DNA from 4 places in the Mesorhizobium sp. M1342 genome. Region 3 is predicted to be linked to each of the others. Evidence: riboswitches for the same ligand, from Rfam matches in the RefSeq annotation. Region 3 holds a riboswitch; each other region holds the start of a gene.
What was found. Region 3 has a riboswitch for cobalamin ahead of NKH06_RS00285 (CbtB domain-containing protein). Riboswitches for the same ligand answer to the same signal wherever they lie in the genome.

Region 1 (7,561 bases), on a different contig from region 3:
TCGCGTCGAGAGCGCCGACCCGTTGGCAACATTTCGTCGACGAATGCTCGACCTATATCGAGATGGCGCTGGAGCCGGAAATCCAGCGCATCATGTTCCGCGATGGCCCGGCCGTGCTGGGGGATCCAGCGCAATGGCCGAATTGCAGTGCGTGCATCGCTTCAATGACCGACCATCTGACCGCGCTGCAGGAGGAGGGGGTCGTTGTCTCCAGCCTCGACCCCGAGACGGCCTCGCGATTGATCAACGGAGCGAGCAGCCAGGCAGCGCAACGGATCGCCAATTCGAGCGACCCCGAAGCGACGTCGAAGAAGGTGGTGACGGCGTTCAAGCAACTGCTCGAAGGCCTGCTCAAGAAGCCGGACCCGCAGTCGAATTGAAGTTCCCACCGGAGCTTTCGTGCCCGGCAGCTGTTCCCGATAGGAATTTTTTCTTGACTCGGTGACCTCAGCTAAGGTATATATTCGTCCATGGTGCTGATTTGCGCCAGTGACCCGCCGCACAGGCGGGTTTTTCGTTTGATGCTCCGTCAGCCGCGCGCCGGCGAAAGGCTCCGAAAGAAAACCGTCAGCCCGAATTCGTTGCCCTTCGGCGTCAAGGGCCGGCAATTGACAATCGCCGGGTTGAGCCCATCCTCTTCCACCATCTCTGAGGCGGAGATTCGGGGCACATGTGGGATTTCGAGATCGGCCGGTCGGTGTCCATCATGATGCGGACCTGGCCGTTCATCGTCTTTCGCATGATCGTCTATTTCGGCATCACACTGGCCTACATCATGGCGACCGGCACCGGTGCCTCGGTCGGCTATGGCGTCGGCCATATCTCCACCGATCCCGACGGGCCCATGTCCTTTGCCCTGTGGGGCGGCGTGGTCGGGTTTGGCATCGTCTCGATCGCGGTCTACTGGATCCGCGAATACATCCTCTACATCGTCAAGGCCGGCCACATCGCCGTCATGGTTCATCTGATCGACGGCCGCGACATTCCCGGCGGTCAGGACCAGATCGCCTACGCCAGGGATATCGTGACCCAGCGTTTTGCCGAGGCCAACACCCTTTTCGTCGTCGACCAACTCGTCAAGGGTGCCATCCGCGCCATCACCAGCCTGCTCGGCGGTATCGCCGCCTTCCTGCCGATACCGGGCCTGAGCGGCCTGGTCTCCTTCATCAACACCGTGATCCGCCTGTCGCTGACCTATGTGGACGAGATCATCCTCGGCTACAACATCCGCATCAATTCAGCCTCGCCGTTCGAGACGGCGCGCCAAGGCGTCGTGCTGTATGCCCAGAACGGCAAGGTCATGGTCAAGAACGCCGTCTGGCTGGCGGTCATCATGTGGGGCGTGTCATTCATCATCTTTCTGATGATGCTGGCGCCTGCTGGCGCAATTCTGTTCCTGATGCCTGGTCAGCTCGCCGGCTGGGCTTTTGTGCTCGCCATCGTCTTCGCCTGGGCATTCAAGGCGGCGTTCATTGAACCCTTCGCCATCGCCTGCTTGATGCAGGTCTATTTCAAGACCATTGCGGGCCAGGTGCCGGATCCCGCCTGGGACGCCCGGCTGGCCGAGGCGTCGTCGAAGTTCAGAGAGCTCAAGGACAAGGCGCTGGCCTCCTTCGGCGGTTCGCGCTGGGGTACGGCCGGCGCCACACCCTGATCCGCTGGGCGGGTGATGTCTGGTGAGGCAGAAACGGTGTTGAGGCGCGCCACGGTGGATTTGAGCTGTGTCTCGCCTTGCCCGGAAAAGGTCTCGCTCATGATCAGCTCCGGCAGCGGCAGCCGCCGTCCCCAGCCATGCGTTTCAAGGTCCGGTTTGGGAGCGAACTCGGAAACACGGCCGACGCAGAGATAGGCGATCGGCGTTACGTGGTCCGGAATGGCCAACAGCCGCTTCAGCGCCTCAGCCTCGATGATGCTCACCCAGCCGACGCCAACGCCCTCGGCACGCGCGGCCAGCCAGAAATTCTGCACCGCGCAGACGGTGCTGTAGAGATCCATCTCCGGATTGTGCCAGCGTCCCAGCGGCGAACCCTTCGAGCGCTGCCGGTCGCAGGTGATGCAGATGTTGAGCGCGCTCTCGCAGATGCCTTCCAGCTTGAGCTTGCGGTACAGCGCCTGTTTTTCCGCCTCGATCGCCGGCAGTTCCTGTTCTCGCGCGGCCAGGAACAGGTCGCGCACCTCCGCCCGTCGTTTGACATCGCGAATGACAATGAAATTCCATGGCTGCATGAAGCCGACCGATGGCGCGTGATGGGCGGCAAGCAGCAGCCGTGCCAGCACGTCGTCATCGATCGCGGTGGGCAGGAAATGGCTGCGCACGTCACGCCGCGTGAACATGGCGCGGTAGACCGCATCGCGCGCATTCTGGTCAAATCCATCGTCAATGGCAGCGGTCATGTGTTCCGGCATCGCTTGTCCCCTTGCGATTGCAGATTCAAAACTGACAGAGCGTACTTTGTGCGTCCAAGTAGACGCACGTCGCTCTGATGCCATCCGCCTGACCACGCGGATGACAATGCCTGCCAGGCCGGTCTTCTGGCTCGGGATCAACCCGCGTCCGGTGCCTTCCCGTCATCGACAGTGGCATTTACCGGCGCGGTCCCCCTCACAGCGTTGGGCACGCCACGGAATTCAACCGTGTTCCCGATTCTCCCGCTTGCGGCGGGCACCAGGCAGTACCAGGGACCTTACGCCGAAGCGCCCGCGGGGCCAATGCCTGCGGCGACGCGAATGGACGCAGTCGCGATTTTCCCCAGTCATCGGCCGCCCGTGCATGGCCTTTGTCGATCCGGGTCACTAGATTAGGACGATGACCACCCGTCTCTACACCCATCCGATCTTCCTCGAGCATCTCACGCCGCCCGGACATCCCGAGCGGCCCGACCGCTTACGCGCCATCGAGCGCGTGCTCGACGACGAAGCCTTTGCCGGGCTCGATCGTATTCAGGCGCCGGAAGGCGACGAGGCCACCATCCTCTACGCGCATCCCGCCGATTTCGTCGCCCGCGTGCGCGCCGCCATCCCCGACGAGGGGATTGCCCGCATCGATGCCGACACCACTGCCAGCCCGAAGAGCTGGCAAGCGGCGATCACCGCGATCGGCGCCGCCAACGCCGCCGTCGATGATGTCTTTTCGGGCCGCGCCGACAACGTCTTCGTCGCCGCCCGGCCGCCCGGCCATCATGCCGAAAAGACCACGGCGATGGGCTTTTGCCTGTTCAACACGGCGGCGATCGCGGCGCGTTATGCGCAGAAGAAACACGGTGTCGAGCGCGTTGCCGTCGTCGACTGGGACGTGCATCACGGCAATGGCACGCAGGATATTTTCTGGGACGATCCGTCGGTGCTCTATTGCTCGACACACCAGATGCCGCTTTATCCCGGCACCGGAGCGAAGACCGAAACGGGCGCCGGCAACATCGTCAACGCACCGCTGGCGCCGCAGACCGGCAGCGAAGTGTTTCGCGATGCCTTCCTGTCGCGCGTCCTGCCCGCGCTCGACAATTTCGCGCCCGACCTGATCATCATTTCGGCGGGGTTCGACGCGCACCACCGCGATCCGCTGGCCGAGATCAATCTGACCGAGGATGATTTCGACTGGGCGACCGGCCAGCTGATGCAGCGCGCGGCACGCCACAGCGGCAACCGGCTCGTCAGCCTGCTCGAGGGCGGCTACGATCTGCAGGGATTGGCATTTTCGGTCGCCGCCCATGTCGGGCGACTGATGAAAGGATGAATGATGGCCGATGAGACCAACGAAGACGTCAAGGCGATGAGCTTCGAGCAGGCACTCGATGCGCTGGAGAAGATCGTCGATGATCTGGAGCGTGGCGACGTGCCGCTCGACCAGTCGATCAAGATCTATGAGCGTGGTGAGGCGCTGAAGGCGCATTGCGACCGGCTGCTGAAGGCCGCCGAGGACAAGGTCGAGAAGATCAGGCTGTCGCGCGACGGCAAGCCGGTTGGAACGGAGCCACTCGACGCGGATTGAGGCTCGGTCCGAACGATGGCCTCGCCTCACCGGTTTTTGGACATGATCATGATCGAGGATATAACTCGTTCCGATTGAAACAGCTCAAGGACAAGAGGAGATACGGAAGCGATGTGCAGAAACATCAAGACCCTGTTCAATTTTGATCCGCCGGCAACCAATGACGAGGTGCGCGACGCGGCTCTTCAGTTCGTCCGCAAGCTGAGCGGAACCACGCGACCCTCGAAGCAGAACCAGCACGCCTTCGACCATGCCGTCGAAGCCATCGCCGCCTCGGCGCGCGAACTGCTCGATTCCCTGGAAACCCACCAGCATCCGCGTAATCGCGAAGAGGTGGCGGCCAAGCTGCGGGCAAAGGCGGCGATCCGCTTTGCCTGATGCGGCCAGGCGGCCTTCGACCACCGACAAGGAGAGTCGATGAGCTTCTTCCCCGGGAAAGACCCTGAGGCAGGCGATGCCTTCGCCAGCGATCAGATCGAATTGATGGTCATACCCAACGCCAAGGATATCGGCGGTTTTCAGGTGCGCCGTGCCCTGCCGACGGCAAAAAGGCGGCTGGTGGGGCCTTTCATCTTCTTCGACCGCATGGGGCCCGCGGTCCTGCGCGCCGGTCAGGCACTGGATGTCCGTCCGCATCCGCATATCGGCCTGTCGACGGTCACCTATCTGTTCGACGGCAAGATCCGGCACCGCGACTCACTCGGCACCGAAATGGTCATTCAGCCCGGCGACGTGAATTTGATGACCGCCGGCCGCGGCATCGTCCATTCGGAGCGTACACCGGAGGAACTGCGTGGCGCGCCGATGTCGGTATCCGGCCTGCAGACATGGCTGGCGCTGCCGGACGACAAGGAAGAGGTGGCACCGGTTTTCGAGAATACCGCAGCGCTTCGGCTTCCCGAGATCGAAGCCGAAGGCGTCAACGGGCGCCTCATCATCGGCGATTTCCAGGGACTGCGGTCCCCGGTCAGGGCCGACACGGAGACGCTCTACGCCGACCTGCGCCTGGCGCCCGGCGCCAGCGTGAAAATCCCTGCTGATGCGGAAGAACGCGCCATCTATACGCTGGAAGGCGAGGTCTCAATTTCGGGTGATGTATTCCCAGCCGAACGGCTGCTGGTGTTCCGTCCCGGTGACGAGATCGTCGTGTCGTCGCAGACCGGGGCGCATTTCATGCTGTTCGGCGGCGCCTCTCTTGGTTCGAAGCGTTACATCTGGTGGAATTTCGTCTCGTCGTCCAAGGAGCGCATCGAACAGGCGAAAGAGGAATGGAAGACGGGCCGCTTCGACATCGTTCCCGGAGACGAGGAAGAGTTTATTCCGCTGCCGGAAAGCTGATGCCCTGTCACCCAAAAGTGGCAGAACGAAATGCATAGACAAAAGACTAGGGCCTGATCCGCGTCACTGACACACATTTACTTTCGCCGGCCGGCGGCCTATTCGCCCATCAACCGAAAGCCCGAGCACCGTGAACGCAACGCCGCATACGCCGCTTCTCGACAAGGTCCGCATCCCGGCCGACCTGCGCACGCTTGCCGAAAGTGAACTGCCGCAATTGGCGTCCGAGCTTCGCGCCGAGCTGGTCGACGCCGTGTCCCGCACGGGTGGTCATCTGGGCGCAGGGCTTGGCGTGGTCGAGCTGACAGTGGCGCTGCACTATGTCTTCAACACCCCCGACGACCGGCTGATCTGGGATGTCGGCCACCAGGCCTATCCGCACAAGATCCTGACCGGCCGCCGCGACCGTATCCGCACGCTGCGCCAGGAAAGCGGTCTGTCCGGCTTCACCCGCCGCGCCGAGAGCGAGTACGATCCCTTTGGCGCCGCCCACTCCTCGACGTCGATATCGGCCGGCCTCGGCATGGCCGCCGCCCGCGATCTCTCCGGCGGCCGCAACAACGTCATTGCCGTCATCGGCGACGGCGCCATGTCTGCCGGCATGGCCTATGAGGCGATGAACAATGCCGGCGCGCTCGATGCACGGCTGATCGTCATTCTCAACGACAACGACATGTCGATCGCGCCGCCGACCGGCGCGATGAGCGCCTATCTGGCGCGGCTGGCCTCCGGCAAGGCCTATATCGGCCTGCGCGATTTCGGCAAGAAACTGACGTCCTATCTCGGCAAGCGCGCGGATCGTGCGATCACAAGGGCAGTCGAGCATGCACGCGGCTACGTCACCGGCGGCACGCTGTTCGAGGAACTCGGCTTCTATCACATCGGCCCGATCGACGGCCACAATCTGGAGCATCTGATCCCGGTCCTGAAAAACGTCCGCGACAATGGCGAAGGCCCGGTGCTCATCCATGTCGTCACCCAGAAGGGCAAGGGCTATGCGCCGGCCGAAGCCGCTGCCGACAAATATCACGGCGTCAACAAGTTCGACGTCATCACCGGCGCGCAGGCCAAGGCGCCAGCCAACGCACCGGCCTACACCAAGGTGTTCGCCGAAAGCCTGGTCCAGGAGGGCCGCGAGGACGACCGTATCGTCGCCGTCACCGCAGCCATGCCGAGCGGTACCGGCCTCGATTTGTTCGGTGAAGCGTTCCCGTCGCGCACCTTCGATGTCGGCATCGCCGAACAGCACGCGGTGACCTTCGCCGCCGGCCTTGCCACCGAAGGCTACAAGCCGTTCGCGGCCATCTATTCCACCTTCCTGCAGCGCGCCTACGACCAGGTCGTCCACGACGTCGCCATCCAGAAATTGCCGGTGCGCTTTCCCATTGACCGGGCCGGCTTCGTCGGCGCCGATGGCGCCACCCATTGCGGCGCCTTCGACACCACCTTCCTGGCGACACTGCCGGGTTTCGTCGTCATGGCCGCCGCCGACGAGGCGGAGCTGCGCCACATGGTGCGCACCGCGGCAAGCTATGATGACGGCCCGATCGCCTTCCGCTATCCGCGCGGCAACGGCGTCGGCGTCGACATGCCGGAGCGCGGCTCGGTTCTCGAAATCGGCAAGGGCCGCGTCGTCAAGGAGGGCACCAAGGTTGCATTGCTGTCCTTCGGCACGCGGCTGCAGGATTGCCTGATCGCCGCGGAGGAGCTAGGGGCTGCCGGGCTGTCCACGACGGTCGCCGACGCCCGTTTCGCCAAGCCGCTCGACGAGGATCTGATCCGGCGGCTGGCCCGCTCGCATGAGGTGCTGGTGACGGTGGAGGAGGGCGCAGTCGGCGGCTTCGCCAGCCACGTGCTGCAGTTCCTCGCCCATGAAGGCCTACTGGAAAGCGGCCTGAAGGTGCGCCCGCTGGTACTGCCCGACGCGTTCACCGACCACGCCAAGCCGGAAAAGATGTATGCCGATGCCGGGCTCGATGCTGCCGGCATCGTGCGCACCGTGTTCGTGGCACTCGGGCACACAGTCCACGCCCAGCGCGCCTGAATCAAAGTCTCAATGACTTGAATCGGTTTGCCGGCCAACGATCTTAACGCGTTGTTTACGCTGACGTTTGGCGCTTTGCTTACCGTGTCTGTTGGCCGTTTTTCAATGGCGCCCTGCTAGATCGTGATCAGGCAGGGAGACAACAACAATGAAAACGCTTCTGTGCGGTGCAGCGCTTTGCGCCGTCATCG
Region 2 (7,561 bases), on a different contig from region 3:
CAGGATCGAGCGCCTCATTCTTGAGTTGTTCGATCTCAGACCGAAAGGCATTATCAAGATGCTTGATCTCTTGCGCCCTATATACCGCAATACAGCCACCTATGGCCATTTCGGCCGTGAAGAGCCTGATTTCACCTGGGAGAAGACAGACAGGGCGGACGAATTGCGTCGCGAGGCAGGACTAGCCGCCCCGTGAAGCCGCCGGCGAGCGAATTGGCAAGCGGAAAGCCCAAGCGGAGACATTGATGCCGGATTATGACGTGCTTTGCATCGGCAATGCCATTGTCGACATCATCGCCCAGTGCGACGACGCTTTTCTGGTGACCAACGGCATCATCAAGGGTGCCATGAACCTCATCGATACCAAGCGCGCCGAGCTGCTCTACAGCCACATGGGGCCGGCGATCGAGGCCTCCGGTGGCAGCGCCGGCAACACGGCGGCCGGCGTCGCCAGCTTCGGCGGCCGCGCCGCCTTCTCCGGCAAGGTGTCCAACGATGCGCTGGGCGAAATCTATGCGCACGACATCCATGCGCAGGGTGTCGCCTTCGACACCAGGCCGCTCAAGGGCGAGCCGCCGACGGCGCGCTCGATGATCTTCGTCACCCCCGACGGCGAGCGCTCGATGAACACCTATCTCGGCGCCTGCGTCGAGCTTGGCCCTGAGGATGTCGAGGCCGACAAGGCGTCCGGTGCCAAGGTCACCTATTTCGAAGGCTATCTGTGGGATCCGCCGCGCGCCAAGGAAGCGATCCGGCAGACGGCCAAGCTGGCGCACGCGGCAGGCCGCGAAGTCTCCATGACACTGTCGGATTCGTTCTGCGTCGACCGCTACCGAGACGAATTCCTCGACCTGATGCGTTCGGGCACGGTCGATATCGTCTTTGCCAACAGCCACGAGATCAAGTCGCTCTACCAGACATCGTCGTTCGACGAGGCGCTGGCGCAGATCCGCAAGGATTGCCGGATCGCCGCCGTCACCCGCTCGGAAAAAGGCTCGGTGATCGTGCGCGGCGACGAGACCGTGGTCATCAAGGCGACCGCCATCAAGGAACTGGTCGACACGACGGGCGCCGGCGATCTCTATGCCGCCGGCTTCCTGCATGGTTACACGCAAGGCCGCGACCTGCAGACTTGCGGCGATCTTGGCTCGCTGGCGGCCGGCCTGGTGATCCAGCAGATCGGCCCAAGGCCAAGGCAGAATTTGCGCCGCGAGGCGGAACGGGCTGGGTTGCTGTAGATGCGCGGGCAACTAACCAGCTGCCCAACCGACGCGATCATCGCAGTGGCGGAACTGTGTCAAAGCTCGCTGATAACGACAGCCATTCGCTTCGGAGAACTGACCGATGCTGCTGCCGTGAAGCTCGCTGGAAGGGGGTGCAAGGCGGGCATGCCTTGACGGCATTCACCGTCATCGAGATCGCCACCGGCATTTTCCAGAAGCTCAGCTTGGGGAAGGCCAGTAAGGTTCCTGAGGTAACGGAGAACTCGCGGCGTCCGTCGGAGCACTTGACTTGCGATCACGTCCCACGATGCCGAATGCGGGCAGACTGGTTCGCCATTGGTATGGGACCAGCGGAATTGGCAGCAGGGCTTCATCTTCGTCAATCTCGACGAGGCGCCGGATGTGGAGCCCGGCATTCGCGGATGTCAGGAAGTGCTCGCCTGGCTGGTATTCACATCGCGGTCTGGCTTCCACGATTTTGGGATCGTCGAGGGCAACGAGGAAGGGATTCAAAAACCGGCCCTGACGGGCGGAAAGGGACTATCCCGCCCTCTCCGATCTCCGTGTCAAAACTCTTCGGCAGACGCAGGATCGCATCACGGGGCCCGGCAGCCTTGGCTGCAGCGACATAGTTTCAGTTCATTTCAACAGGTGCTGGCATGGGTGTATCTCTTATCCGAACAATCCAACAATTACCGCAAGCACGGTCCGCTCGATCGGGTCGCCAGCTATTTTCGCGATAAGCCGGTTCTTGAGGGCGCCGAAGCCGAAACGCGGCAATCGGTCGCCATTTGCTCTGACGCTCGTCAGATTCTCGTCAGCAGGGCCAATTTGGAATTCCAGTTGCTCCATCTGGGGGAAATATTCAACGGAGGCATGAAATGGACGCATTGAACAACGCCAACTCGCCGCGCCGGAACCTCACATGGCAAACTGGGGCTGTTCACGAACTAATCGCTTTTGAACAACCCCTGAGAGACTTGCCACAGGAGCGAGAACAACAAGCCGAAGTTGGCCCGTCCCGTCCTGTTGTCTCAGCCGCAGACCAGCGCTTCAACACGGCGGCCCAGCAGCCACATAGGAGTCTTATCGCAATTTCCAACCGCGGTGCGACTGTCAATTCTGATCAGCCCAAGACAGGCGGGCTTTCGGCGGCCCTGGAGTGCGTCGTGGAGCGTTCCGGCGCGGTCTGGGTAGGTTTTTCCGAGCATCTGGGCGACGGGGATAAGCAACAGGTGCCCCTCGTGCAGCGTGGCAAAGGTCAAATCGGGTGGCTCGATGGGCCGGCAGCGGACTATTCTCGGTACTATCAAGGTTTTGCAAATTCAATATTGTGGCCGGCGCTCCACTCGCTGCCGGACCGGATCTCAGGCTCGGAAGAGGATTATAAAAGTTATCGCGACGTCAATGCCTTCATGGCGCGCGCGGTGTCCGAATTGGGAGATAACGCAGTCTACTGGGTTCATGACTACCATTTCCTGCCGCTCGGCGCTGATTTGCACAGACTCGGCATTGACCGGCCGATCGGCCATTTCCTGCATACGCCATGGCCCGAGTCTGACATGATGGAGCGCGTGCCCAATTCTGGCGAGCTAATGAAATGTATGCTCGAGTATGATCTGCTCGGTTTCCAGACCGACCGTGATGTGAGCAATTTCCTCGCCTGTGTCCAATCTCATTTGGGGCTGGAGAGCAAGAACGGGGTCGTTTTCTCGGACCATGGCCAGACGCAATGCCAAAATTTTCCTATAGGTATCGATCCGAAGCAATTCGAACAGTGTGCCGCAGATTCGCTTGAGGCGCAGAAAGCCTACATTTCGCAGTTGAAACTTGGCGGAGCAAAGCTAGTTATCGGCGTCGATCGGCTCGACTACACCAAGGGCATCGACAATCGGATTAAAGCTTTCGATCTGCTGGCAGTCGAGCCGCAACGTGTCTCGCTCTTGCAAATCGCAACTCCCTCACGTGGCGACATCCAAGCGTACAGCGAATATCGGCGCGACGTCGAAAGACTCGTCAATCAAGTCAACAACCGGCATGGCACGGACGAGTGGATGCCGATTATCTATGAGAACAGGTCGTTCACCCAAGCTGAGATAGCGGGTCTTTACAGAGCCGCGCGTGTTTGCGTTGTGACGCCGTTGCGCGATGGCATGAATCTTGTGGCGAAAGAATACATTGCTGCACAAGATCCGAGCGACCCTGGCGTTCTGGTGTTATCGAAGTTTGCCGGCGCGGCCGAAGACTTCGGCGAGGACGCCCTGCTGGTAAATCCGAGGCTCTCCGACGAGATAGCTACCGCGATCTCAAGAGCGGCCAGCATGCCGCGCGAAGAACGCATCCAACGCTGGCGGAGGATGATGGACAAACTTGAAGCGTATACGATCCACCATTGGTCAGCGGACTTCGTTCGGCAACTGGACAGCAGCCGGGTTACGGTCCCTGCGGATCACTTCCACTATGTTGGCTTGGGCTGGATCAGCGAGGCCCAAATGCCTTCGTATCGGACCGAGCCAGAATTGCACACCGCGCTGACGCGTGCACTGGATAAAAACTGGGTCCTGCCGATCGTATGATGCAGAATATGAAGCACGCGAGCTTTGCCTGCATTTGCGCATCCCTCAATGCCGAGCGCTTGGAGAGAGAGATACTTATCCTGACCGCCTGAATGCGGCTTAAGCGGCTTATCGGGACCACAGTCGGGCTTTGCATCAGACCCTTGAGCCAGGCTCCGTCAGTGTGGTCTCTTGCCGCCGAGCGGAGTCATCACGATTGCCTAGTCACCCGTGATGACGACTGGCGTGCCAATTCCCCTCGGACCACGGTTTGGCGCTCACTCCGAGAAAACCGCTTCTACCACGCACGCACGGCTTGCGGCCGCATCGTTAAACATCGCCACCAATGCGATCTTCTGCATTCTAATGACGTTGTCACGCGCTTGAAGTCTTGTCCGAAATCCTTCATCGGCGACCTGCGAGGGATGTCGCAGCCCGACAGGGATCCATTAGTTGGACTATGGTGGCAGCGGAGCAGCGCCGCCAATGGGCGACTGAATATTTCACAATGTTAGACAAGCGTAAAAGCGAAATCACATAACGACATAAACATTTCGTTATGCGTCATTGACAAAAGAGCGGACTGCTGTGATTGTCTGCGTGTCGTGGTTCTCGCGTGCGGTGCTGCCGCAGCGGAGCTAAGAGGGAAGCCGGTGCAATGCCGGCGCTGCCCCCGCAACTGTTAGCGGCGAGCCAACCCCACTCATGTCACTGAGGCGAATACCCTCAGGAAGACGGGTAGAGGCTATGACCCCGCGAGCCAGGAGACCTGCCACGGCGAATTACGTCCACGGGCGGGGTGTCTCGGTGGCCGCTGCAAGCCGGCGTTCGTGCCGGCCTGCTAGCGCCTTCCTTGTCATCGGCGCCCCAACCATCGGGGTATGACATGACTGACTCTCAGGAAATTCCTGTAGCAACGCTCGGCGTGCCGCGCTTCGGTCGTCGGCGAGAACTGAAATTCGCGCTTGAAAGCTACTGGTCCGGAACATCGTCCGCTGGCGACCTTCTCACGACGTCGAAGGCGCTCCGTGCCGCTAGCTGGGAAGAGCAGCGCGATCGCGGCGTGTCGAAAATCCCGTCGAACGACTTCTCGCTTTACGACCATGTGCTCGACACCGCAGCCATGGTCGGGGCCGTTCCATCCCGTTACGGCTGGAATAGCGGCGAGGTCCCACTTGACATCTACTTCGCAATGGCGCGCGGCAACCAGGGTCAGACGGAGGATTGTGGACACGCTGGTCACCAGGAGGAGGCTCATGGACCTGGTGTAACCGCGATGGAAATGACCAAGTGGTTTGACACCAACTACCACTACATTGTGCCGGAACTCGATGATGATCAGACGTTCGCCCTCTCGTCATCGAAGCCGGTCGATTATTTCCTCGAGGCTAAAGCTCTCGGCATTCACACACGCCCAGTCATCCTTGGACCCATCACCTTCCTCAAGCTGGCGAAATCGCCTGCCGAGGGGTTCGGTCCCATCGCGCTCCTACCGCGGCTGCTGCCCGTTTACGAGCAAGTCCTGCAGAAGCTGAAGCTGTCGGGAGCCGACTGGGTGCAGATCGATGAGCCAGCGCTTGTCCTCGATCTGAACCCGAACGAACGAGCTGCGTTCGAATTCGCCTATGGCCAGCTGTCGAAAGCCGCGCCCGAGCTGAAGATCATGCTGGCTACGTATTTCGGGTCGCTGGGAGACAATCTCGAAACCGCGGTTTCTCTGCCCCTGGCCGGGCTGCATATTGATCTCGTGCGCGCTCCCGAGCAGCTGGAAACGGTGGGTCGGCTCGCTCCGAAGGATCTGGTGCTCTCGCTTGGCTTGATCGATGGCCGCAACGTCTGGCGTGCGAACCTGCCCGCCATTCTCGACCGCATCAAACCGATCGTCGCCGGCTGGCCCTTGGACCGCGTCGAGATCGCGCCTTCTTGCTCGATGCTGCATGTGCCGATTGATCTGCGCATGGAGACGGAACTCGACGCCGACATCAGGTCGTGGCTCGCCTTCGCGGCCCAGAAGACCGACGAGCTGGTCTTGCTGGCCCGGGCCCTGTCCCAAGGCAGGGATGCGGTGGCAGGCGCGTTGAAAGCGTCTGCCGAGGCTGCCGCCACGCGCGTGACATCCACGAGGATCCATGACCCGCTTGTTCAGGGGCGGATCGCTAGCATTGAGGACAGCGCGAAGCGACGAGAGAGCGCTTTTGGCGAGCGCTCCAGAGTCCAAGCCGGCTCACTCGGGCTGCCGCCGTTCCCGACGACGACCATCGGGTCCTTCCCGCAGACGCCGCAGGTACGCAAGGCGCGGGCCGCTCATGCGAAGGGCCAGCTGAGCTATGTCGACTATGAGACGTTCCTGAAGAAGGAGATCGAGGCTGCAATTCGCTGGCAGGAAGAGATCGGGCTGGACGTGCTGGTGCACGGTGAGTTCGAGCGAAACGACATGGTACAGCATTTCGGCGAGCAGTTGTCCGGCTTCGCGTTCACCCAGCATGCCTGGGTACAAAGCTATGGGTCGCGCTACGTGCGTCCCCCCATCATTTTCGGCGACGTATCGAGGCGCAATCCGATGACAGTGCGCTGGTGGCAATTCGCCCAGTCGCTTACGGAAAAGCCCGTGAAGGGAATGCTCACAGGCCCAGTCACCATTCTCAACTGGTCTTTTGTTCGCGACGACGTACCCCGCTCCGAAGCCTGCCGCCAGATCGCGCTCGCCATCCGCGACGAAGTGACGGATCTCGAAAGGTCCGGCGCAAGGATGGTCCAGATCGATGAGGCCGCCTTTCGCGAAGGATTGCCACTGCGCCAATCTGACTGGAAAGTCTATCTCGACTGGGCTGTCGAATGTTTCCGGATCGCTTCAACGGGTGTAAAGGACGCGACTCAAATTCATACCCACATGTGCTATTCGGAGTTCAACGAGATCATTCACGCGATCGCTGGAATGGATGCGGATGTCATTTCGATTGAGACGTCGCGCTCGAAGATGGAACTGTTGGACGCCTTCACGAGCTCCAAATATCCGAACGAAATCGGTCCCGGCGTCTATGATATTCACTCACCACGCGTCCCGGAAGTCGGCGAGATTTCGGACTTAGTCATGCTTGCCCGCGAGCGACTGTCCGATGGCCAACTGTGGATAAACCCCGACTGTGGCCTCAAAACACGCAAATGGGAGGAGGTCCGCCCTGCCCTCATTAACATGGTCGCTGCAGCACGCGCGCTCCGGCAGAAAGTGCAGGCGTGAGGCTTCTCTTCCTCACCGTGTGGGGAGTTGCCGACTGGCGGATGTCGGCCGGGAATATGCCAAACCGATCACACTCTTGGAAATAAGCCACTCGGCGAAAATGTGCAATTTTCCTTCGGCACGTGTCCTCATCCCGCAGAAATATGAATGTGACACTACGCTATAGTATTGGTCCTTGGGAACATACAGGCCCCGCGCCTCGAACAAATCGTACACACGTCGTTTCTCAAAGTAGACTGCTTGGCATGTTCGCTCAGGCGGCGACAATATATGGTGCTGCGCGTCTGTCCGCTTCCCCAGCTGATTCGCGCAGACTACGGGCGAGGTGGCAGGTTTCGGGTATTGCTAGCCTCCCGCCAATTCGGAGATGGATGTGGCAATTCGTGTGGCCCAAGTAAAAGCCGCAATCATTTTCGATTGCGACGTCCGCAGCCAGTTGGCCCTTTATTTTCCTGAGATCTGCGTTACAGGCCGGGGCGTTGTCGCCGTTTCGGAGGGTAAGATGGGATAGGCGACCTCGGGTGCCTCTCCGGTCAGCGAGTTGA
Region 3 (7,561 bases):
GAAGCCTCAGAACTCGATTCCCTGCTGGGCCTTCACGCCCGCGGAAAAATGATGCTTGGTCACGCCCATCTCGGTGACGAGGTCGGCCGCCTCGACCAGCGCCGGCTTGGCGTTGCGGCCGGTGACCACGACATGCAGGCCCTCGCGCCGCGCTTTCAGCGCCGCAACCACCTTGTCGAGATCGAGATAGTCGTAGCGCAGCGCGATGTTCATCTCGTCGAGCACCAGCAGGCTGATCGACGGGTCGGCCATCAGCTCGAGCACCTTGGCCCACGCGGCTTCGGCCGCGGCGATGTCGCGCTTCAGATCCTGCGTTTCCCAGGTGAACCCCTCGCCCATCGCGTGCCAGACGACGCGGTCGCCGAAGGCGGCGAACGCATCCTTCTCGCCGGTGTGCCATTTGCCCTTGATGAACTGGACGACACCGACGCGCTTGCCGTAGCCGAGCATCCGCAGCGCCAGGCCGAAGGCGGCCGTGGTCTTGCCCTTGCCGGGGCCGGTGTTGACGATCAGCAGCCCCTTCTCGACCGTCTTGCTCGCCACCTCGGCATCCTGCACCGCCTTGCGCTTAGCCATCTTGGCGCGGTGGCGTTCTTCGTCCTTATCGTCGATGTCGGTCATGTCATTTCACCTTGAGCGGCAGCCCCGCCACCATCAGCAGCACCGTATCGGCAATCGCCGCGACCTGCTGGTTGAGCCGGCCGGCGGCATCGCGAAACCGGCGCGCCAGTGCATTGTCCGGCACGATACCTTGGCCGACTTCATTGGACACCACGAACCAGGGTCCGCGCGGCCGCGACAGCACCTCTGCCAATCGGCGGCATTCCAGCTCGAAATCGTGTTCGGCCAGCATATGGTTGGTCAGCCACAACGTCAGGCAGTCGACGAGTACCGGTTGGTTATCAGGCAAGGCGGCAAGCGCGCCGGCGAGATCGAGCGGTGCGTCGATGGTCGTCCAGCCTTCGCCGCGCTGCGACCGGTGCAGCGCGATGCGCTCACGCATCTCGTCATCCCAGGCTTGCGCCGTGGCGATATAGGTCCAGGGCGGCGGCAAGGCGGTCGCCAGGATTTCGGCGTGCGCGCTCTTGCCGGACCGCGCACCGCCGATGAGGAAGGTCAGTGTCTTGCGATCAGGCAAAGCTGTCGCGCAGGCTGGTCGCGGTGCCGGTGAAGCGGCCACGCACCACACCGACGACCGCGCCGAGCACCAGCCAGAACACGAGGTTGGTCACGGTCACCGCCACCACGAACTGGTGATGCAGCCCTTCCGGAATCGCCGTCTCGTAACTGTCGGGCTGCGGTGCACCGACAACATGCGGTGCGACGATCAAAAAGACGGCAAGGATCGCCAGCGGCAGCGACTTGCGGAACGCGATCAGGCCGAGACCGGCAGCGGTTGCCGCCACCGTTGCCCACCACCAGATCTGCCGCTGGGTGAGATCGGCGGCCGGCATGGCAGGCAATTCCGGCGGCAGGCCGAGGCCCGGTGCCAGCGTGAACACGGCAAAGCCGGCAAGGCCCCAGAACACGCCCTGGCGCCAGCCACCGATGCCGCCGGCGAATTCGGAGACCGCGACCAGGATCAAGGCGAAGCCGATGCCGGTGACGATATTGGCAAGCACGCTGAAGGCGAAACGCTCGAAACCGTCTGCCGGCGCCCAACCTTCGTCTGCCGGAGCGGCTTCCGCCGCAGCCGGGGCAGCAGAGCTCATCGCATCTCCCGCCGGAGCAGTTGTGCTCATGGCATTGCTATCCGTTGCGGCCGGAGCGCCATGGTCATGGTGATGCCCGCCGCCCGCCTGTTCGTAAACTTCCGCCTTCAGGATCAGCGGCACGGTGGCATAGGCCTGCAGGCAGGCGAGGACGACGCCGGCCACGAGCCCTGCGATCGCCGCGATGAACACGACGTTGCGAAACAGATTCATGATGTCAGCCCCTCGTCAGTGGCAGGGAAACGCCATCGAATGGCGATAGTCGTGAGCCGCATTATGGACGGCATCGATATGCGAGAAGCCGACAAAGCCCATCACGAAAATGCCGAGCAGCGCGGCAAGCGCGAGCTGCATGAAGCGCGACTGCGAGGAGACGGAGGCGCCGAGGGAGACGGAAGCGGTAGTCATGTCTTGTCCTTTCGCCCTCCACCCGAGGGCATCGAAGTCAGTTTCCTGTCGCCGGCAGGTCTCCTGGCTCGCGGATCAGCATCCTTCCCCACCTTCCCGAAGAAAAATCTTCAGTGGCATATGGAGAGGACTACCGCACACAGTTGCGGGGGCAGCCACGGCATTGGGCGAATTCGCCCGCACCGCATTCCCTCTTGGCTCCAAAATGGAACCGGCGACACCGGCGACTATAGGCAGAATCCTCGCCTCCGGCAAACCAAATTCCGCCGGCGGCCATTGCGAATGCGCCATGAAGGTCAAAGCGATTTCGGCAGATAGCGCCACGTCACAAAGCCGCAGACCGCCGCCAGCAGGCCGAGCGTGACGAACACCGCGCCAAGGCCGAAGAAGGCCAGCACCACCGAATAGACCAGCGGCGGCGTCAGCTCGGAAAAGTCGAGATAGGTGCGGTAGACCGCCGCCATCTGCGATCTTTCATAGGAGCGCACCGAACGCATGAAGGCGGTCGAGCCGAGCGCGTCGAGCGCAATGGTGAAGAAGGCGCCGCAGAGCAGGAAGGCGCCGGTGAGCAGCGGCACGGTTTCGCCGACGAAGCCTGCCGCCAGCAGCGTGGCCGACATGGCGAAATAGGCGAATGTCATGGTCCTGCGGCCGCCAAAGCGCTTTCCTGCCTTGCCCCAGAAGATGGCCATGAACAAAAGCGCGTTGCCGGCCGAAACCAGCAGGCCGCCGGCCAGCTTGCCCTCGCCGGTGATCACCATGAACAGCGGCCCGTAGACGAAGAACGTTGTCCAGAAACAGGAGCGGCCGAAGGCAATCAGCCAGGCCAGCCTGAGCCTGGGCTGCGCGACGAAGCGGCCGATATTGGCGAGCGGATTGACAGGGCGCGTCTTGCCCGGACGGATGGACTGGGTGTCGCCGAGGCGGTAGGTCCAGAACAGCGCCAGCAGGGCAAACGCGAACACCGCGACCGCACCGTGCGCGGCATAGATGCCGAAGCGCGTGTAGAGGAAGATGCCGAGCGTCGGCCCACCGGTCCAGGCCAGCATCGACCACGCCATGCGCAGCGATTCGGCCTGCATGAAGTCGGTCTTGCGGATGTGGTCCATGATGTAGAGGTTGAGCGTGATCGACAGCGCGCTGGCGCCCATCACCCGGCACAGCATGCCGGCCAGTTGCCCGGCAAGCGTGTCGGTGACGAAGAACAGCGAGCCGACGGCCAGCAGGCAGGCGCCTGATGTGTAGACCCAGCGGCGGGCAAAGCGGCGGATCAGCATCGGCATGAACAATGTCACCGACAGGCCGAGCATCGCCACGACTGTGTAGAGCATCGACACGATCTGCTCGTTGTGCAGGATTTCATAGGCCTGGATCGGGATGACGCTCGACACCGTGGCGCGGGCGAAGGATTCGACTGCATAGAGCGACGCGAAGGTGCGCGCGTCCGCGGCCTTGAGAGCCGGCAGCCAGATCGGATGGCGCACATGGGTGGACATTGCTTTCCCCGAAGCAGATTCACCGGGTTAAATCTGCCGTGGCGACCCCAGTGCCAATAAGAGGAAACCGACGTGCATCCGGCAAAAGCGAAGCCGGCCAAAGGCTTCCCGGCACTGGCCCAATGCCGCGGCCGATCCGGCGTTATCGGCAGGATTGCCGGTCTTCTTTTGTCCGGGGCAACCGTGATAGTCCTCCAACGGGGCTGAATCAGAATGCGAGACCATGAGCATCCAAACGCCGACCGCACCCGTTCAGGATCGACCAAAGCGCATCGTCGTCATCGACATCGTGCGCGGCATCGCGCTGATCGCCATGGCAAGCTACCATTTCACCTGGGATCTGGAGTTCTTCGGCTACACCGATCCCGGCCTGACCGCCTTCGGCTGGTGGAAGATCTACGCGCGCTGCATAGCCTCGACCTTCCTGTTCCTGGTTGGCGTCAGCCTGTACCTCGCCCATGGCCGACAGATCCGCTGGAACGGCTTCTGGAAGCGGTTTGCCATGGTCGCCGGAGCCGCGATCGCGATTTCGGTCGTCACCCGCATCGCCACCCCGGATGGATTCATCTTCTTCGGCATTTTGCACGAGATCGCGCTGGCCAGCCTGCTCGGCCTCGCCTTTCTGCGGCTGCCGGCACTGCTGACGCTTGTCGTCGCCGCGCTCGTCATTGCGGCGCCTGTCTATCTGCGCCTCGAGGCGTTCGATCACCCATGGCTGTGGTGGGTAGGCCTGTCGGCTAACAATCCACGCTCCAACGACTACGTTCCGTTGTTTCCATGGTTCGGCGCCGTGCTTGCAGGCATCGCGGTGACGAAACTCGCCGCCGGTTCAGGCGTGCTTGCCCGGCTTGCCGAATTGGCGCCCGGTCGCTGGGCCAACCCGCTGGTCTTTATCGGCCGGCACAGCCTGGCGTTCTACCTGATCCACCAGCCATTGCTGATCGGCTGCGTCTGGCTGTTCTCGCAGATCATGCCGGCGCAGGTCGAAACCCCGCAGGTGAATTTCCTCAAAACCTGCCAGCTGTCCTGCGAGCAGTCGCGCGACACCGAGTTCTGTACGAGCTACTGTGTCTGCATGCTCGATACGCTCGAGGGCGAGGCGACGCTTGATCGGCTCTACAACAACGACCAGACTGCGGAATGGAAGACGCATCTGTCCGATCTCGCCGGCATGTGTACCGCCAAGACGGACAGCAAGTTGATGGAGGAAGGGGTCAAATGACCGAGAACCAGCCGAAGCCGGGGCTCATACCGTGGCCGCCGCTGATCTACACCGCCGCCATCGCCATCAGCATCGCGCTGGGCCTGCTCTATCCCCTGCCCTGGATCGGTGACCTCCTGGGCGACATTCTTTTCGCCGCCGGCTGGGTGGTGCTGCTTGCCGTTGCAGCGCTCTGGGTCACCGCGATCCGCACCATGGTCCGCGCCAAGACCACGCTGAACCCGAACGCTGTGCCCGATCACCTGGTCACCACGGGTCCCTTCGGCATCACCCGCAATCCGATGTATCTGGCCAACACCCTGCTGTTGATCGGCGTCGCCTTTGTCTCGGGCATCGTGTGGTTCCTGCCGCTCGCCTTCATCGCCGCCTATGCCACGCAAAAAATGGCGATCGAAGGCGAGGAAAAGATGCTGGCGGCAAAATTCGGCAAGAAATACCGCGACTACGCCAAACGCGTGCGCCGCTGGATTTGAGCTGGCGCTCCGGTTTCCATCGCGGAGAGGTTTTGACAGGTGCACACTTCGGCGATTAGCCTAAGTCTTGCGAACTTCGTCATCCTAGGGCGAAGCAGGAGCGCAGCTCCGTCGCGGAGACCCTAGGATCCATGCCGTGACCTCGGTCTAGGAGTGCAGCGGAGCAAAGTTCTGCGCCGTCGCGGTGCATTGCAGAAGGAATAGACGTTTCCGCTCATTCCGAACGCTAACGCGCGATAGAATCCAGTCCGCTCAGGTATTCACGCCAAGCTCGACCAGCCGCTCCACACAAGACTCCTCGGCCTGGTCGAGTTCAGCCAGCGTCTCCTCGAGGTCGCGGCGCTTCTGCCGGAGATCCTCGCGCTTTTCCTCGATGCGCTTGATCATCAGGTTGAGCTGGCCGACTTCGCCGGGCGGCTCCCTGTACATCTGGATGATTTCGCGGATTTCGTTGATCGAGAAACCAAGCCTCTTGCCGCGCATGATCTGACGGATGAGGTGGCGGTCGGAGGGGCGAAACAGCCGCGTGCGGCCACGCCGCACCGGCTGCACCAGCCCTTCGTCCTCGTAAAAGCGCAGCGTCCGCGTCGACACATCGAACTCACGGGTCAACTCGGTGATCGAATAATATTCTCGCATTGCCACTCCCGCACGCCGAAACCAAGGGGCGATCGCCATGCCGGCGTCACCCTTATGTCCCGAACCAAAACCCATGCCATGCCGGAATCGACATGGCGCCCCGCGCAAGCCTCGCACGGCATTTACGTAAAAGTCAATTAAGCCAAAAGGCGTGCCTTCAGGGCACACCGAACCACCACGTGGCGATGCCGAGAAATGCAAAGAAACCGACGACGTCGGTAACCGTGGTGACGAAGACCGCCGAAGCGACCGCCGGATCGATCTTGAAACGATCGAGCAGCAGCGGAATCAGGATGCCGGCCAGGGCGGCCACGAACATGTTGATGATCATCGCCGCCGCGATGATGCCGCCCAGATTGGGGTCACGGAACCAGGCTGCCGCAACGATGCCGATCAGGATGGCGAAGACGATGCCGTTGATGAAGCCGACACCCATCTCGCGGCGAATGATGCGGCCGGCATTGTAGATGTCGAGATCCCTGGTCGCCAACGCCCTCACGGTGACGGTCATGGTTTGCGAGCCGGCATTGCCGCCCATGCCGGCGACGATCGGCATCAGCACCGCCAGTGCGACGATATGTTCGATCGTGCGGTCGAACAGGCTGATCACCGACGCCGCCAGGAACGCGGTCAGAAGGTTGATCAGCAACCACGGAACGCGTGATCGCGAGGTCGAAAAGATGCTGTCGGAAAGCTCTTCGTCGCCGACGCCGCCCATGCGCATCAGATCTTCCTCGGCCTCCTGCTGGATCACGTCGACGACATCGTCGATGGTCAGAACGCCAACCAGCCGTTCGTTCTCGTCGACGACCGCGGCCGATAAAAGATCGTACTGCTCGAATTCCCGCGCCGCCTCTTCCTGGTCCATGGTGGCCGGAATGGCGTGCCGCGTCTCGTGCATCACTTCCTCGACCTTGACCGAACGCTTGGTCCTCAGGATCTGGTCGAGGTCGATGGCGCCGAGCAGCTTGAAGCTCGGATCGATGACGAAGATCTGGCTGAAGCGCTCGGGCAGGTTGTTGTCTTCGCGCATGTAGTCGATGGTCTGGCCGATCGTCCAGAACGGCGGAACCGCGACGAACTCGGTCTGCATGCGGCGGCCGGCCGTCTCTTCGGGATAATCAAGCGAGCGGCGCAGCCTGATCCGCTCGGTGAACGGCAGTTGCGACAGGATCTCGTCCTGGTCTTCCTGGTCGAGATCCTCAAGAATGTAGACGGCGTCGTCTGAATCGAGCTCCTGCACGGCCTGCGCGATCTGCGCATTGGGCAGATTGTCGACGATCTCCATACGGATCGCCTCGTCGACCTCCGTCAGCGAGGAGAAGTCGAAATCGGCGCCCAGGAGTTCGACCAGCGCGCGGCGCTGTTCGGGATGCAGCGCCTCGAGCAGGTCGCCGAGTTCCGACTGGTGCAGGTCGTCGACTTCATGCTTGAGGGTCAGCGTGTCGCGGTCGGCGATCGCCGCGCCAATCCGCGCAAGGAAGGACGAAAGCACGGCGCCGTCCTCGCCATAGATATCGGCGTGGTTGTCCTCGGCGGCCCTGGCGCCGGTCGTCCGTTCGTGCTCGCCTTCCACCAGCGCCTCCCGCCACAAGAATCCCGGAAAAGGTG
Region 4 (7,561 bases), on a different contig from region 3:
CTCTCTGGCAGCGGCGAGCTGAGCCAGCAATTCGCTTGGAACCGGTCTTGCCACGCCATCGGTTACGGCCGCCAGCAAACCGAATTCGAGCAATTGTGAAACAAAGCCGTCAATCGCGGCGGCATCGAGGGCGCCAATTCCGGTCGTGGCGCCGACCAGTTCGGAGGCAGGCACGCCGGACGACAGTGCATCCCAAAGTCTGCTGCCTGAATCAGAGAAGCCGAAATATTTGCCCGTGGTCAGGTCAAGAACGACGGCTTCGCCGTCGAAGGATTCAAAGACGATATCCTTGCTGGCAATGGCATAGATGCCGGATTGTCGCATATTTGCTCCCCCGCCGAGCAGGCCGCGGAGATGATCTTCGGGCCTTACGGTCAACCCCACCGTTGCAGGCGTCTAACCATTTGCAGGGTTTTTGGCAAGATGGCGCAGGCTCCGGGCGAGCGCAGCCGGTCACGCTTCGATTTCAAGCGCCGAAAGCGGCTTCGAGCAACAGGCGAGGATAAAGCCGTCCTCGATTTCGTGATCGAGGATGCCGCCATTGTGGCTCATCTCGACATCGCCCGCGACCTTCCTCACCTTGCAGGTGCCGCACAGGCCGAACTCGCAGGCGGCGGGAATCCGCACCCCAGAGGCGCGTGCCGTCTGCAGCACGGTCTGGCCGGCGACGCATTCGGCATCGACATCGGAAAGCGAGAACCGGATTGGTGTCACGGCCTCGACAGCAGCAGCGGCGCCGTCGTCCGCCGGCGGCGAGAACGGCGCCGGGATCTCCTCCACGGCAGGCGCCGCAAAGCTTTCCTGATGGTATTTCGCCATGTCGAAGCCGGCGGCGTCCAGCATGCCGCGCACGGCGCGCATGAAGGGATCGGGGCCGCAGCAGAAGATCTCGCGCTCACGGAAATCGGGCGCCAGCAATGGCAGCCGGATCGCGTCGATGCGGCCCATATGGCCGAACCAGCCCTCGCGGCTCGACCGCTCCTCGATCATGAAGCCGAGCGACAGGCCAGGCATGCGGCTGCCGAGCAGCTCGAGCTCCTTGCGGAAAATGATCTCTTCCGGGCGGCGCGCGCAGTTGACGAAGCCGACATCGGTCCATGGCGCGCAGTCGTTCAGCCAGCGCAGCATCGACATCATCGGCGTCACGCCGGAGCCGGCCGAAATGAACAGATATTTGGCCGCCGGGTGGCTGTGCAGCGAGAAGTCGCCGGTCGGCCCATAGGCCTTGACGTGCGAACCGGGCGTCAGATGGTCGAACATCCAGCGCGTACCGGTGCTGCCCGCCTGCGCCTTGACCGTCACCGCGATCGAGAACGGCCGCGACGGCGAGGACGACAGCGTGTAGGTGCGCATCAGCGGCCCGTCCGATGTCGGCAATTCCAGCGTCACGAACTGGCCCGGTTTGTAGCGGAACCAGGTCTGGTTGTCGGAGCGGAAGGTGAAGGTCTTCACGTCAGGCGCTTCGTCACTGACGCCGATCACTTCCAGCACCTGCAGCCTGTCGTTCCAGGGCGTCATCTGGTCGAGATGGCGATAGAGGCCAAGGTCCGTCATCGCATTCATCCTCTTGTCCCCTGGGCTAGGCGACGCTGCGCAGGGCCGGCCGGTCGCCTTCTGCAAGGCGCGGTCCGATGAACGACGCGTACCACTCGACGAACTGGATCACGCCGCCCTCATGCAGCTCCGAATAGGGGCCTGGTTCGTAGGCCGGCGACAAGATGCCGAAGGCGTTTTCCTCGACGATGCGACGGTCCTGGTCGTTGGTCTCGGTCCAGACATGGGTGAGCTCAGCGAGATCGTAGTCGACGCCTTCGACCGCATCCTTGTGGACGAGCCATTTTGTCGTCACCGCGGTTTCCGTGGCACTGATCGGCAGCACGCGGAAGGTGACGGCATGGTCGCCGAGGATATGGTTCCAGGTTGTCGGATAATGATAAAGCAGCAAGGAGCCGATGCGGTCGGTTGAAACGCTGTCGGACAGGTTCTTCTGGACCGCCCGTTTTCCCGTCATGGTGTAGCTGACGGCATCGCGCAGCAGCGGCGCGCGGGTGGCGCGGTACTGCCCTGCCGGATCGATGCGGAATTTGCTCGGCAGGCCTGATGCCTCGCATTTGGCCCAGTGCGCGACCATTTCAGGGTCGCTGTCGGCGCCGTTGACGCCGGTCACGGTCGGAGCCTCGGGGAAGGTCTTGCACAGCTCAGGATGATTGGCGGCGCAGTGATAGCACTCGCGGTTGTTTTCCCAGACCAGCTTCCAGTTGCCCTTCTCGACGATCGTGCTCTCGAAGGCGATCTTTGCTTCACGCAACCGGTGCGGCAAAAGATAGGGTTCGATCATCGCCCGCATCGGCGCGAAATCCGCCGGCTCCTTGGCCAGACAGATGAAGATGTAGCCGCCGACGCTCTCGCAGGCGACCGGCTTCAGGCTGAAATCACTCTTGTCGAAACCGTCGGCCATCTGGCGGGCAAACAGCAGGCGGCCGTCCAGCTCATAGGTCCACTGGTGATAGGGGCAGACGAGCTTTGCCGCCGTGCCCTTCTCCGTGTTGCATACACGGCTGCCGCGATGGCGGCAGGAATTGTGGAAGGCGTTGATCTTGCCGTGCTGGTCGCGGACAAGGACCACCGGATAGTCGCCGATCTGCACGGTGATGTAGCTGCCCGGCTTCGGCAGTTCGCAATCATGGCCGATGAACAGCCAGTCGCGATACCAGATCAGCTCCATGTCGAGCTTGAAGTAGTCCGGATCGGTGTAGAAGGGCTGCTCCAGCGAAAAGCCTTGCCGGCGCCCCTTCAGGAGCCTCAGCATGTCGTTGCGGGTATCCATGTCCTGTCCTCGTTTCTAAGGACTGAACTGGTGGTGATGGAGGAAGGATTGAAACGCAGGCCGGCTAGGTGCCAGACATGCGCTATCCACCTCTTGACCGCCCACCGCGATCAGTCGAGTCTAACAATCTCGGGCTGGTTTCCGGGCTCTGGAGTTGTCCTTGCGGACCATCGCGACACCTTCCCAGGCAGTTGCCCAGTGGTCTCCCGTTGCGACTTGAACTCCACCACCGTTGCGGGGGCAGCGCCGGATTCTGACCGGCTTCCCAATTCTCCGCCTCGTCGTCACGAAGCGGCACCTGAGATGGTATGATCTAACCACGATCGGGGGCGCGCCGTCGGCATGAAAACGACATCGTATCCATGCGGCGCGACACGGCCTGCGAACGTTCCCGCAGACCGTCGCGGGCTGAAATCCACCTCCCGGATGACCATTTTGCCGGCTGCGATATCCCCGAATCGGACCCCTTGGCGGGGTCAAAAAAGGTTAACGGTTTCGAAAAGTGACTATTAGCTCGATCTAAAATCGAACCGAACGGTTCGTTTCTGTTGACGGTGCGTGCAGGACGGTGTGAACGCTGGGCCTCTGAAACAGTCAGTGATCCATCCAGCGGTTACACTTAACATGCTGATTTAAAGAAGAAAAATATACCCGTAGATTCCCTTGGCACAATTTCAAGGTGTGGATTCATGGTCCACACGGAACAACTTCGTGATTGGAAAAGGCGGGGTTGCCCTCCCACATCGGGGCTGTCCGAACGACGCGATTTCATTTCCAAGACACGCCGCTAGACGGACGGAAAAAGACGATACTGGAGTACAAAAATGAAAAAGATCATTCTCACTGCCGCAGCCCTTCTGGCCATTTCCGGCAGCGCCTTCGCTGGTAGCGACCACTACGGTTCGAACGCCGCGGCAGCCACTGCTGTCGACAGCTCGTACACCGCTTCGACCAAGAAGTCGGAACCGGCTGCTCAGGCGCCTGCCCAGGGTGCTGACCGCAACCTCTTCGGCAACAACTAACAGCCGATTCCCAGTCGACGGCGGGCTCGCCCGCCGCCCTGGCGAAATTCAGACATTCAGGAGTATTTAAGATGAACAAGATCCTCATTGCTGCCGCCGCCGTTCTGGCCATCTCCGGCAGCGCTTTCGCCGGCAGCGACAACTACGGTTCGAACGGCTCCAACCAGCCTGCCGCCACGGTGGACCAGTCGTACACGGCTTCCACCAAGACCGCGGAATCGACTGCCCAGACGCCCGCTCAGGGCAGCGACCGTAACCTCTTCGGTCGCTAATAACCAATTCGCAAGCGACGGCAGCTGTGTCTGCCGTCCTGGCGAAATCCAGAATTCAGGAGATTAAAATGAACAAGATCCTTATTGCTGCCGCCGCCGTTCTGGCCATCACCGGCAGCGCGTTCGCCGGCAGCGACAACTTTGGCTCCAACGGCGCCAATCAGCCTGCGGTTACTTCGGTTGACAGCGCGCATACGAGCTCGGTCCGCAACAGCGGTGGCCTCGTCGAGAAGCTGCTCAATTCGTCGGGCGACGTGGAGAAGTCCGCCCCTCAGGGCAGCGACCGGAACCTCTTCGGCCGTTAACAGCCGAAGCTGATCTTCAACAAAAGAGCGGCGGGCCTAGCCCGCCGCTCTTTTGCGTCCGAGACGCGTTCCTGCCTCAGGCCGCCTTCGCTTCAGCCTCATGAAGGGCAAACGACCGTCCGTCAGCGTCGAAGATATGCAGGTCCTCGCCATTGGCGCTCAGCCGCAATGTCGAACCACGCTTGACCTCGACATTGCCGGGCAGCTTGGTCACCAGCGGCAGGTCGGCGCGACCGATGTCGACATAGACCAGCTGAACCTCGCCGAGCTGCTCGAGATAGTCGACCGTCCCCTCGAACAGATAGTCCGCGCCGCTGGCGATGATCAGGTCCTCCGGCCGCACGCCAAAGCTCACCGCAGCACCCTTCGCCGAAGCAGGCGTTGCGATCGGCACGGTTGCCTTGCGTCCGCCGACATGGCTGACGACGGTCGGATTGCCGGTCTTTTCGATGGTCGCGGGCAGGATGTTCATGGCCGGCGAGCCAATGAACTGGGCAACGAACAGATTGCCGGGCTTCTTGTAGAGATCCATCGGCGTGCCGACCTGCTCGATATGGCCGTCCTTGAGCACCACGATGCGGTCGGCCAGCGTCATCGCCTCGACCTGATCGTGGGTGACGTAGATCATGGTCGTGTTGGGCATCGATTCCTTGAGCTTGGCGATTTCGATGCGGGTGGCGACGCGCAGCGCGGCGTCGAGGTTCGAAAGCGGCTCGTCGAACAGGAACACCTTCGGATTGCGCACGATGGCGCGGCCGATGGCGACGCGCTGGCGCTGGCCGCCTGACATCGCCTTGGGCAGGCGGTCGAGATATTTGGTCAATTGCAGGATCTCGGCGGCCTGACGCACGCGGCGGTCGATCTCGGCCTTGTTCTCTTTGCCGATCTTCATCGAGAACGCCATGTTGTCGTAGACGGTCATGTGCGGGTAGAGCGCGTAGGACTGGAACACCATGGCGATGCCGCGCTTCGACGGCGGCACGTCGTTCACCACTTCGCCGGCTATTCTGAGTTCGCCGGAGGTGATTTCCTCGAGCCCGGCGATCGATCTCAGCAATGTCGACTTGCCGCAGCCCGACGGGCCGACGAAGACGATGAACTCGCCCGACTTAATATCGAGATCGATGCCGTGGAGAATGTTCAGATTGCCGTAGGACTTCTTCACTTGTCTTAGCGTGACATCGGCCATTGGTTTCCTCCAGTGATTGGAAATTCAGTCGAGACGCCCGAACCAGGCGCCGTAGCCGCCAAGCTCGATGGAACCGCTGTTCGCCTGCCCCGAAAATCCGTGCCCGGGCAGAGGTTGCAGCGATCGGCCGCCAAGGTCAACCTTGGCCGGCCCGGCTCCCAGATTGAAGATGCAGACGATCTGCTCGTTGCCCGCGCGGCGTGTGAAGGCGACGGTGTCGCCCTCACTTTCGATGAAATTGATATCGCCCTTGGCCAGCGCCGGATGGGCGCGCCGGAAGCTGAGAAAGCGCCGGTAGTGCTCGAGTAGCGAAGTCTCGTCGTCCTGCTGGACATCGACCGCTTGCGACAGATGCTTGGCCGGCACCGGTAGCCAGGGCTTTGCCGAGGAGAAGCCGCCATTTTTGGCGCTGCCTTCCCACACCATCGGTGTGCGGCAGCCGTCGCGGCCCTTGAATTCCGGCCAGAAGCGAATGCCATAGGGGTCCTGCAGATCCTCGAACCGAAGGTCGGCTTCGCCGAGCCCAAGCTCCTCGCCCTGATAGATGCAGACCGAGCCGCGCAGGGACATCAGCAGCGCCGAGATGACCTTGAGGTAGGCGATCGGGTCGGCCTCATTGGCCGCCCAGCGCGAGGCCGGGCGCATCACGTCATGGTTGGAAAAGGCCCAGCACGACCAGCCGTCGCTGGCGACCTTGCCGAAGGATTCCAGCACCGAGCGGACCTTGCCCGCGCTGATCTTTTCCGGCGCCAGGAAATCGAAGGAGTAGCACATGTGCACGCGCTTGCCGCCGGCGGTGTAGGCGGCAACCACTTCAAGCCCGCGCTGCGAATCGCCGACCTCGCCGACCGCTGCGGTTGCCGGATATTCATCGAGCAGGGCACGGAACCGTTCGAGGAAGCCGAGGTTCTCGGGGCGGCTCTTGTCGTAGAGATGGTCCTGGTAGTTGTAGGGGTTGACCGCCGGCGCGGTCTGGTCGTTGCGCTCTTCCGGCGGCAGCGGCGGATTGTTTTCCAGGCCCTGGCTGTGGAAGTAGAAATTGATGGTGTCGAGCCGGAAACCATCGACGCCGCGCTCCAGCCAGAAGCGGGTGACGTCGAGCAATGCGTCCTGGACTTCGCGGTTGTGAAAGTTGAGGTCGGGCTGTTCGGCCAGGAAATTGTGCATGTAATATTGCTGGCGGCTGGTGTCCCATTGCCACGCCGAGCCGCCGAAGATCGACAGCCAGTTGTTGGGCGGCGTGCCGTCCGGCCTGGCGTCTGCCCAGACGTACCAATCGGCTTTCGGGTTGCTGCGGCTCGACCGGCTTTCCTTGAACCAGGGATGATTGTCGGCAGTGTGCGACAGCACCTCGTCGATCATCACCTTCAAGCCCAGCCTGTGCGCCTCGCCGGTCAGCGCGTCGAAATCGGCCAGCGTGCCGAACATCGGATCGACATCGCAGTAATCCGATACGTCATAGCCGAAATCTTTCATCGGCGACTTGAAGAACGGCGAAATCCAGATGGCATCCGCGCCGAGTGCGGCGATGTAGGGGAGGCGGCCTATGATGCCCTTGAGATCACCGATGCCGTCGCCATTCGAGTCCTGATAGCTGCGCGGATAGATCTGGTAGATCACCGCGCCCCGCCACCAGTCGCGATCGATGGCGAGGTCAGGCTTCGAGCTGGCCTTCAAAGCGGATTGCATCGTCTCAGCCTCCTTTCACCGAGCCGGCAAGCAGCCCGCGGACAAAATAGCGCTGCAGCGAGAAGAACACGATCAGCGGCACGATTATGGTCACGAAAGCCGATGTCGTCAGAATCTCCCAGTCGCCGCCGCGCGAGCCCAACAGCGCGTTGAGCTTGGCGGTCAGCACGATCTGGTCTGCCTCTGTACCGAGGAAAACCATCGCCACCAGCAGATCGTTCCATACCCACAGGAACTGGAAGATGGCAAACGAAGCC

Region 1: another riboswitch for cobalamin. It lies ahead of bluB (5,6-dimethylbenzimidazole synthase); the one in region 3 lies ahead of NKH06_RS00285 (CbtB domain-containing protein).
Region 2: another riboswitch for cobalamin. It lies ahead of metE (5-methyltetrahydropteroyltriglutamate--homocysteine S-methyltransferase); the one in region 3 lies ahead of NKH06_RS00285 (CbtB domain-containing protein).
Region 4: another riboswitch for cobalamin. It lies ahead of NKH06_RS23845 (aromatic ring-hydroxylating oxygenase subunit alpha); the one in region 3 lies ahead of NKH06_RS00285 (CbtB domain-containing protein).

Annotation. Positions count from the first base shown of each region.
Region 1 covers NZ_JAMYLI010000026.1:18,101-25,661, reverse strand. Annotated here, with positions in the region: gene NKH06_RS24345 (TetR/AcrR family transcriptional regulator) at 1-380, shown strand, start outside; gene NKH06_RS24340 (hypothetical protein) at 671-1,654, shown strand; partial or broken gene bluB (5,6-dimethylbenzimidazole synthase) at 1,777-2,394, opposite strand; cobalamin riboswitch at 2,506-2,685, opposite strand; gene NKH06_RS24330 (histone deacetylase family protein) at 2,807-3,733, shown strand; gene NKH06_RS24325 (exodeoxyribonuclease VII small subunit) at 3,737-3,988, shown strand; gene NKH06_RS24320 (DUF2277 domain-containing protein) at 4,100-4,366, shown strand; gene NKH06_RS24315 (pirin family protein) at 4,406-5,326, shown strand; gene dxs (1-deoxy-D-xylulose-5-phosphate synthase) at 5,457-7,370, shown strand; gene NKH06_RS24305 (hypothetical protein) at 7,519-7,561, shown strand, end outside.
Region 2 covers NZ_JAMYLI010000038.1:13,440-21,000, forward strand. Annotated here, with positions in the region: gene metK (methionine adenosyltransferase) at 1-196, shown strand, start outside; gene NKH06_RS28625 (adenosine kinase) at 246-1,238, shown strand; gene NKH06_RS28630 (hypothetical protein) at 1,560-2,117, shown strand; gene NKH06_RS28635 (alpha,alpha-trehalose-phosphate synthase (UDP-forming)) at 2,105-3,799, shown strand; cobalamin riboswitch at 4,368-4,569, shown strand; gene metE (5-methyltetrahydropteroyltriglutamate--homocysteine S-methyltransferase) at 4,665-7,016, shown strand; gene NKH06_RS28645 (cytochrome-c peroxidase) at 7,461-7,561, opposite strand, start outside.
Region 3 covers NZ_JAMYLI010000001.1:52,480-60,040, reverse strand. Annotated here, with positions in the region: gene cobO (cob(I)yrinic acid a,c-diamide adenosyltransferase) at 7-621, opposite strand; gene cobU (bifunctional adenosylcobinamide kinase/adenosylcobinamide-phosphate guanylyltransferase) at 623-1,138, opposite strand; gene NKH06_RS00290 (CbtA family protein) at 1,131-1,925, opposite strand; gene NKH06_RS00285 (CbtB domain-containing protein) at 1,941-2,120, opposite strand; cobalamin riboswitch at 2,157-2,360, opposite strand; gene NKH06_RS00280 (MFS transporter) at 2,417-3,616, opposite strand; gene NKH06_RS00275 (heparan-alpha-glucosaminide N-acetyltransferase) at 3,840-4,838, shown strand; gene NKH06_RS00270 (methyltransferase family protein) at 4,835-5,311, shown strand; gene NKH06_RS00265 (MerR family transcriptional regulator) at 5,564-5,950, opposite strand; gene mgtE (magnesium transporter) at 6,108-7,526, opposite strand.
Region 4 covers NZ_JAMYLI010000025.1:29,070-36,630, forward strand. Annotated here, with positions in the region: gene NKH06_RS23835 (PqqD family protein) at 1-324, opposite strand, end outside; gene NKH06_RS23840 (FAD-binding oxidoreductase) at 454-1,554, opposite strand; gene NKH06_RS23845 (aromatic ring-hydroxylating oxygenase subunit alpha) at 1,580-2,827, opposite strand; cobalamin riboswitch at 2,943-3,144, opposite strand; gene NKH06_RS23850 (DUF680 domain-containing protein) at 3,652-3,849, shown strand; gene NKH06_RS23855 (DUF680 domain-containing protein) at 3,921-4,121, shown strand; gene NKH06_RS23860 (DUF680 domain-containing protein) at 4,190-4,426, shown strand; gene NKH06_RS23865 (ABC transporter ATP-binding protein) at 4,503-5,615, opposite strand; gene bglA (beta-galactosidase BglA) at 5,640-7,304, opposite strand; gene NKH06_RS23875 (carbohydrate ABC transporter permease) at 7,309-7,561, opposite strand, start outside.